3 regions of the Micromonospora sp. USAFONa4 genome follow, and region 3 is predicted to be linked to each of the others. Evidence: riboswitches for the same ligand, from Rfam matches in the RefSeq annotation. Region 3 holds a riboswitch; each other region holds the start of a gene.

Region 1 (2,253 bases), 1.5 Mb from region 3:
CCAGCAGCGGCGCCCAGGGCAGCCACACGTCGCCGGTCGCGCCCATGCCGTGCAGGAGCAGGAGCACCCGCCGGCCGTCCCGGTCACCCGACTCATCGACCATGGGCGCAGTGTGCCACCCGTCGGGCGCCGCGGGCGAGGGCCGTGACCCGGACACGACATCGGGCGCCGACCCCCCGGGTGGGGAGCCGACGCCCGACGGCGTCGCTCAGGCGGAGTAGCCGCGGGTGGCGGCCCAGTTCGCCAGGGCGATGGTGCTCATCCAGTACGACGCGGCCGCCGGGTTCGCCGAGTCGGCGATCTTCACCAGCCGCCCCTCGTCCTGGTAGCCGACCACCGCGACGTAGTGGCCGCCGGGGAAGGAGTGCCAGCCGCCGTCGGTGTCCGTGGCGCTGCCGGCGACGTTGACCACGACGCCCCGCCCGTCGGCGATGGCCGCGACGACGTCGGCCTGGAGCCGGTCCATCTGGGCCGGGGTGGCGGCGCCACCGGGGATCATCCGGGTCCGGTACGGGTCGCCCTTCACCGTCGCGTTCAGCACGCGGGTGGTGTCCTCGGCCGAGTCGGTTCCCATCTGGTCGGTGCCCAGCTGGGCGCCGAGGGCGTCCTGGCTGCGCGCGATGCCGGCGGCGCTGAGGGCGTGCCGGACGGCCGCCGGACCACAGTTGTAGAAGGTGGTCTGGGCCTGGTAGTCGTAGTCCAGGCTCCTGGCGGCCGGAGGCTTCGGCGGCGCCGGCTTGCGGGTCAGGTCCGGGTCCGGGGCGGCGCTGGACGCGCTGGCCGACGGGGCGGCGCTGGACGCGACCGGGGCGGCACTGGACGGGGCGGGCGCGACCCGGGCCTGGCTGCGCGAGGCCGCCGCGTCGTCCCGCAGTTCGGTGGCGGCCACCGGGGCCTGCGCGGCGGCGGGGGCCTCGTCGCCTCCGGCCAGCAGCGCGCCCGTGCCCGACGCCAGCACGAGCGCCGCGGCGGACGCGGCGGCCAGCTGGTACGGACGCTCGGACGTGAGACGGCGCAGCTGTCGCTTGAGGTGGTGCTTCACGGTTTCCTCCACGGGCTCGGGGGTGAGCGGCCGTCGGTCCACGCCGAGGGCAGGGCGGACCGCCGCGCGGACGGGTGTCCGGGCGGGTGGTGGGCCACTCAGGGGATGCGCCCGGGACGCCGGGCGACGGACGGTGACCGGTGGGTCAGCTCATGACCTGCGGGCGGACGAGCGCGGTCACCGCGGCGCCGTGGAGACGGCGGCACAACCGAGGGGTGTACGGGTGTGGCATGAAGATGGAACTCCTTCCGACACCGCCGACCGGGTTAGCTGACGGATTCGGGCGGGAAGAACGCCCTACCACGGGCCCACGGCCCACGGATTCACCCCAACGAGCACTGGGTCCCCGGTTCGTCGTTCACGATTAGGCGGGTCGGCGCGGCGTCGCCTCTGGCGATCGGGTACCGCACCGGACGCGCCGACATTACTGGCCGGTCCGCGCCGTGCCAACCCCGTCCCACCTGCCTAAACCTTGATCGGGAGACAATTTTTGCGGGCACTTCGCCACTGACGCGACTCAATGGGACGACCGTTTCTGCACGCACCTTCAGGCGACAACGGGACAAGTGGCGGACATCGGCGCCGAAACCCCGGCAGGAATCGACCGGGCCGCGCCCGATGACCGGTTCGCCGGCGTGGTGACCGGCGTCACCGAAACGGTCGGGATTTCGTCGCCCGGACTCTCCGGCCGCCGGGGGCGCTCAGCGCGAGTCGGCGTACGTCGGTCGGTGGTCGCCCTGCGGGTCGGCGGCCCGGGGGCGCGGCACGGCGCTGCCCCGGTCCCCCCGCGCCGCCCCGGGGCCGCCGGGGTCCTGCCCGGCGCCGTCGGCGTCCTGCGGCGCCCGGGCCGGCCTGCGCGGGGTGAGCAGCCGCATCATCGGCGTCTCGACGAGACGGTGCAACAGGCCGGCCAGGGCCAGGTTGGCCAGCAGGAAGCCGAGCACCACCGCCAGCCCCCACCAGCCGGTGAAGCCGACGCCCCAGTCTCCGGTGAGCCGCAGGACGGTGATCATCACGAGGACGTGCACCAGATAGAAGGCGAAGGAGACCTCACCCAGCCAGATCATCGGCCGGGACCGCCACGGCGAGCGCCGCCCGCGCACGTCCGCGTCCGCCGCCGCGGCGATGACCAGGATGTACGCGACCGAGAGCAGCGCCGCCCACAGTTCGGCGCGGACCCACTGCGCGGCGACCACCCAGGTCGCCACGAA
Region 2 (2,253 bases), 500 kb from region 3:
GACGCCTGGAGGGGAAGAGCTCACTGGGCCGGCTGGGCCTGCTCACCCACTCCACGGCGGGCTTCATCGACCCGGGCTTCTCCGGGCACGTGACCCTCGAACTGTCCAACGTGGCCAACCTGCCGATCACCCTCTGGCCGGGCATGAAGATCGGTCAGCTCTGCATCTTCCGGCTCTCGTCGCCGGCGCAGCACCCGTACGGCTCGGCCGTCTACGGCTCGCGCTACCAGGGGCAGCGCGGACCGACCCCGAGCCGCTCCTGGCAGCACTGGCGCACCTGGCCGACGCGCTGACCCGACCCCGTGGGCACGCGGAGGGCCCCCGCCGGGCGGGGGCCCTCCGCGCGACTCAGCCGGGGCGGCCGTAGCTGTGGATCGGGCCGTCGTCGACCTTCTTCATCTTGATCGGCACCCCGGCGCGGGAGGCGTGCACCACCCAGCCCCCGCCGACGTACATGCCGACGTGGTGCAGGTCGCTGTAGTAGAAGACGAGGTCGCCCGGGCGCAGCTCTCCCCGGCTGACGGACGCGGTGGCCCGGCGCTGCTGTGCGGCGTTGTGCGGCAGCGACACCCCCGCCTTCGCCCAGGCGGCGAGCATCAGGCCGGAGCAGTCGTACGAGTTCGGCCCCTCGGCGCCCCAGACGTAGGGCTTGCCGATCTGCGCGCAGGCGAACTTCACGGCGGTGCCGGCCGGGCCGCCGGGATAGCCGGCCGGGCAGGGGGCGGGACGCAGCGGTCCGCCGCCGCCGTTGCCGTAGACCCGCAGCCGCAGCTTCTGCAACCGGTCGATCTCGGCGTTGATCTGCTTCTTCTTCGCCGCGAGCTGGGCCTCGGTGCGGCTGAGCTGGACGACCATCCCGTCCAGCGGTGCCTTCCTGGCGGCCAACCGGTCGCGCAGCTCGGCGACCTGCCGCACGTCCCGCTGCTGGTGTTGGGCGAACTGGTCGAGCAGTTCGAGCTGCCCGATCATCTCGCTCGGTGAGCGGCTGCCCAGCAGGGCGTTGACGGCGGAGACGTTCTCGCCCTTGTAGGCGCGGGCCGCCAGCGCGCCGACCTTCTCCATCGCCTGGTCGACCTGCTTCTCCAGCGGCCCGATCTGCGCGGCGAGCGCGTCGGCCTGCTTCCGCCTGGCGGCGAGGTCCTGGCGGGTGGCGTTGTGCCGTTCGATGATCGGTTCGAGCTTGTTCCAGTCCTCGTCGATCTGCCGCTCGATCTCGGCGACCGTCGGTTCGGCGTGGGCCGCCGTGGCGCCGCCGGTCAGGACGACGGCGAACGCGGCCAGGGCGGCGAGGGCGGTGGTGCAGCGGTACCAGCGTGGGCGCGGCGCAGCCGTCACCGGGTCGGCGAGGGCCGACCGGGCCGACGGTGGCCGCGGGGCATGGTGTGCCACCGGGCTTCGTGCTCCTTCTTCCGTACCGCCTACCGGGTTAGCTGACGGGTTCGGGCGGGAAGGGGCGCCCTACCGCAGGGACTGCGGATTCACCCCGGGGAACCTGGGTCCCCGGCTCGCTCGGGAGCGACTCGGCGGTGTCGGACCGTCACCGCCCTGGTTGGACGGAATGTCACCGGCCGACGAAGGACCAGAGTAGAGACGACCGTTATCGATCCGCAACCCTACGGGCGGTGACACTCCGTACCCGTCCGGGTCGGGCGGATCCGCAACCCGGGCGACGAAGATTTTCTTCCTTCTGAAGTGTCTGACGGAAAGGTATTGACCAGAGGCGGCGGGCGGGGCGAAGGTGACCCCACCTTTGCCCGTCCGAACTGGGGGTCTGATGCACCTGTCAGCGACATCGAGGAGCAGACGCGTCCTGCTGGCCGCCGCCGTGGCCGCCGCCATGGCGACGACGCCGCTCACCGCCGCCGGGTCCGCCGCCGCGGCAGCGCCGGTGGACGACCGGCAGCAGCAGTACGCCGCCGCGGCCGCCGAGTACGGCGTACCGGAGAGCGTCCTGCTCGGAGTCTCCTACCTGCAGTCCCGCTGGGACACCAACGCCGGCACGCCGAGCACCAGCGGCGGCTACGGACCGATGCACCTCACCGACGCCGAGCACGTCGCCGCCCTCGCCGGCGGCACGCACCACGACGAGGGCACCGAGGACCCGCGCGGCGACGACTCCCGCCCGTCCCTCGCCGAGGCCCACGAGCCGCCGGCCGCCACGCCGCCCGCCGAGGCCGCGCTGCGGACCGTCGACGCCGCCGCCGGGCTGACCGGCGCCAGCGAGGAGTCGCTGCGGACGGACGTCACGGCGAA
Region 3 (2,253 bases):
GGTGGTCGGCATGTCGTACCGGCTGACCGCCGGCGAGGTGCGGACGGTGGCCGAGGTGCCCGCCCGCACGGCCGACGCGCCGGAGGCGGCGGCCAGCGCCGCGCTCGCCTGACTCCGTCCGCCCGGCAGGTCGTCGCGGCGGGCCCGCACGACGGCAGAGGGCCGCTCCCGCGTCCGGCGGGGCGGCCCTCTGTGTGTACGTGTGGTCCCGGCTAGAGCAGTGACACGTGGACGTGGTCGGTGTGGTTCGACGGACCGCTGTAGGAACTCCAGCCCGTCGCCGGGAACCAGATCTGTCTGTTCCAGATCACGTAGTAGATGCCGAGCCGGTCGGCGTTGCGGACCAGGAACGCGGTCAGGTTGTTGCCGTACATGTAGGTGTCGTCGTTGTGCCAGGGGGAGAAGCCGCTCTTCTGCAGCGACCAGTCGCAGGCCCGGCCCTTCGGGTGCTCGTACGGCCCGCCGGGGCGGTAACAGCCGACGAACCGGTTGAAGCCGGCCCGCTTGACCTCCTTGTACATGTGCAGGGTGCGCGCGGTGATGCGGCCGGAGGTGGTGGGGTCGTCCTCGGTGGGTGACAGCGGCGTCCAGTCGCCGTCGGCCGTCCGTCCCGGCGCGATCTTCGCCACCGGCGAGGTGGCGACCACCTTGCCACTGGTCAGCCCTCTGCCGCCGACCAGCGCGAGCGCCTTCTCCGCCTCCCGCTTGCCGCGCGCCATCTCGTTCGTCAGCTTCTGCTGTTCGCGGACCTCGGTGTCGAGCGCCAGCTTGGCCTGCTCGGCGCGGTCCTTGACCGCGTTCACCTCGGCGAGCTTCTTGGAGTTGACCAGGTTGAGCTCGTCGAGGGCGGCGGCGCGCTTGACGAACGAGTCGGGGCTGGCGGTGTCCAGCAGCATGGACACCGCGCCGATCCGCCCGGTGCGGTAGGACTGGGCGGCGATCTGGCTGACCTGGGGGGCCAGCGCGCTCAGTTCGGCCTGCGCCCGGGAGACCTCCAGGGCCAGTTCGAGCTGGCGCTTCTTCGACTTCGCCAGCTTCGCCTTGGCCTGCACGTAGGACCGGTTCCGGGCCTCGATGAGGTCGTCGAGCAGCTTGGGCTCGTCGTCCCCGTGCCCGGAGGGCTTGGGCGGGGTGGGCGCGGCCGCCGCCGGGAGAGGCCCGGCGAAGACCGCCAGAGCGGCGAGTACGGCCACCACGGGCGTCAACCAGCGGCGTAGGGGTGCCGTCACAGTTTTCCCTTCCGTCGACCGCCGACCGGGTTAGCTGACGGGTTCGGGGCGGAAGTGGCCCCTACCGCTGTCGCGGATTCACCCCACGTACCTGGGTCCCCGGTTCGCCTCGCGGCGATTGGGCGGCGGCACCGCAGGCGCCGCTGCGCGCCTTCGGCGGTGACCGGCAGCGAGGTTACCCGAGAACGCTCCCGGGGATCTACGTCCCTAAGCCGACTAGATGCGTTATTTCGTAATGGCGGACGGTGACCAGTGACGCGTTTATCAGGACGAACGTCCTGTTCGGTCACGCTGAGCAGCGTCACCATGCGGTGTCCGTACTTCTGCGCCCGTCGGGCCATCCGGCGGGAGTGGCGGACGGCGTGTCCCCACGCGGCCCGCTGAGGGCCTCCAGCGCCTCGGATCGGTCGGTCGCCGGCCGGGGTGTCGGCGCGGTCGCGGGCGCGGCGCGGTCGGTGGCGTCCCCGCCGCGTCGGCCGGCCGTGGTCACCAGGGCCGCGAGCGCGGTGGTCAGCGGCACGGCGGCGATCAGGCCCAGGGTGGCGACCGCGCTGCGGACGATCTCCTGGGCGAGGAACTCGCTGGTGAGAAGTTGGGTCACCGCCCGCGAGTCGGCGGTCAGCAGGAGCAGCACCGGCAGGGAGGCGCCCGCGTACGCCAGCACGATGGTGTTCACCGTCGAGGCGATGTGCGCCCGGCCGACCCGGGTCGCCGCCCGGTAGAGCTGCGTCCGGGACAGCCCGGGGTTGGCGTGCGCCAGCTCGGTGACCGTGGCGGCCTGGGTCACCGTGACGTCGTCCAGCACGCCGAGGGAGCCGATGATGATCCCGGCCAGCAGCAGCCCGTGCAGGTCGACGTCGGCCTGGTACATCGACAGCGTGGTGGCGTCCTCGGAGCCGAACCCGGTCAGGTGGGTCGCGGCGGTGGCGATCGTGCCGAGGACACCGGTCAGCACCAGGCTGCCCAGCGTGCCGAGCACGGCGACCGAGGTCTGCGCCGTCACGCCGTGGGTCAGGTAGAGCAC

What was found. Region 3 has a riboswitch for cyclic di-AMP ahead of AC0OO9_RS17460 (coiled-coil domain-containing protein). Riboswitches for the same ligand answer to the same signal wherever they lie in the genome.
Region 1: linked by a shared signal. The riboswitch ahead of AC0OO9_RS24205 (C39 family peptidase) and the one ahead of AC0OO9_RS17460 (coiled-coil domain-containing protein) in region 3 are both predicted to bind cyclic di-AMP.
Region 2: linked by a shared signal. The riboswitch ahead of AC0OO9_RS15085 (C40 family peptidase) and the one ahead of AC0OO9_RS17460 (coiled-coil domain-containing protein) in region 3 are both predicted to bind cyclic di-AMP.

What each region holds. Positions count from the first base shown of each region.
Region 1 is NZ_CM170072.1:5,492,745-5,494,997, reverse strand. Features, by position in the region: gene AC0OO9_RS24210 (alpha/beta fold hydrolase) at 1-103, opposite strand, end outside; gene AC0OO9_RS24205 (C39 family peptidase) at 209-1,054, opposite strand; cyclic di-AMP (ydaO/yuaA leader) riboswitch at 1,283-1,423, opposite strand; gene AC0OO9_RS24200 (acyltransferase family protein) at 1,744-2,253, opposite strand, start outside.
Region 2 is NZ_CM170072.1:3,445,212-3,447,464, reverse strand. Features, by position in the region: gene dcd (dCTP deaminase) at 1-293, shown strand, start outside; gene AC0OO9_RS15085 (C40 family peptidase) at 349-1,389, opposite strand; cyclic di-AMP (ydaO/yuaA leader) riboswitch at 1,402-1,536, opposite strand; gene AC0OO9_RS15080 (N-acetylmuramoyl-L-alanine amidase) at 1,775-2,253, shown strand, end outside.
Region 3 is NZ_CM170072.1:3,943,617-3,945,869, forward strand. Features, by position in the region: gene AC0OO9_RS17455 (carbonic anhydrase) at 1-112, shown strand, start outside; gene AC0OO9_RS17460 (coiled-coil domain-containing protein) at 213-1,229, opposite strand; cyclic di-AMP (ydaO/yuaA leader) riboswitch at 1,233-1,364, opposite strand; gene AC0OO9_RS17465 (YibE/F family protein) at 1,531-2,253, opposite strand, start outside.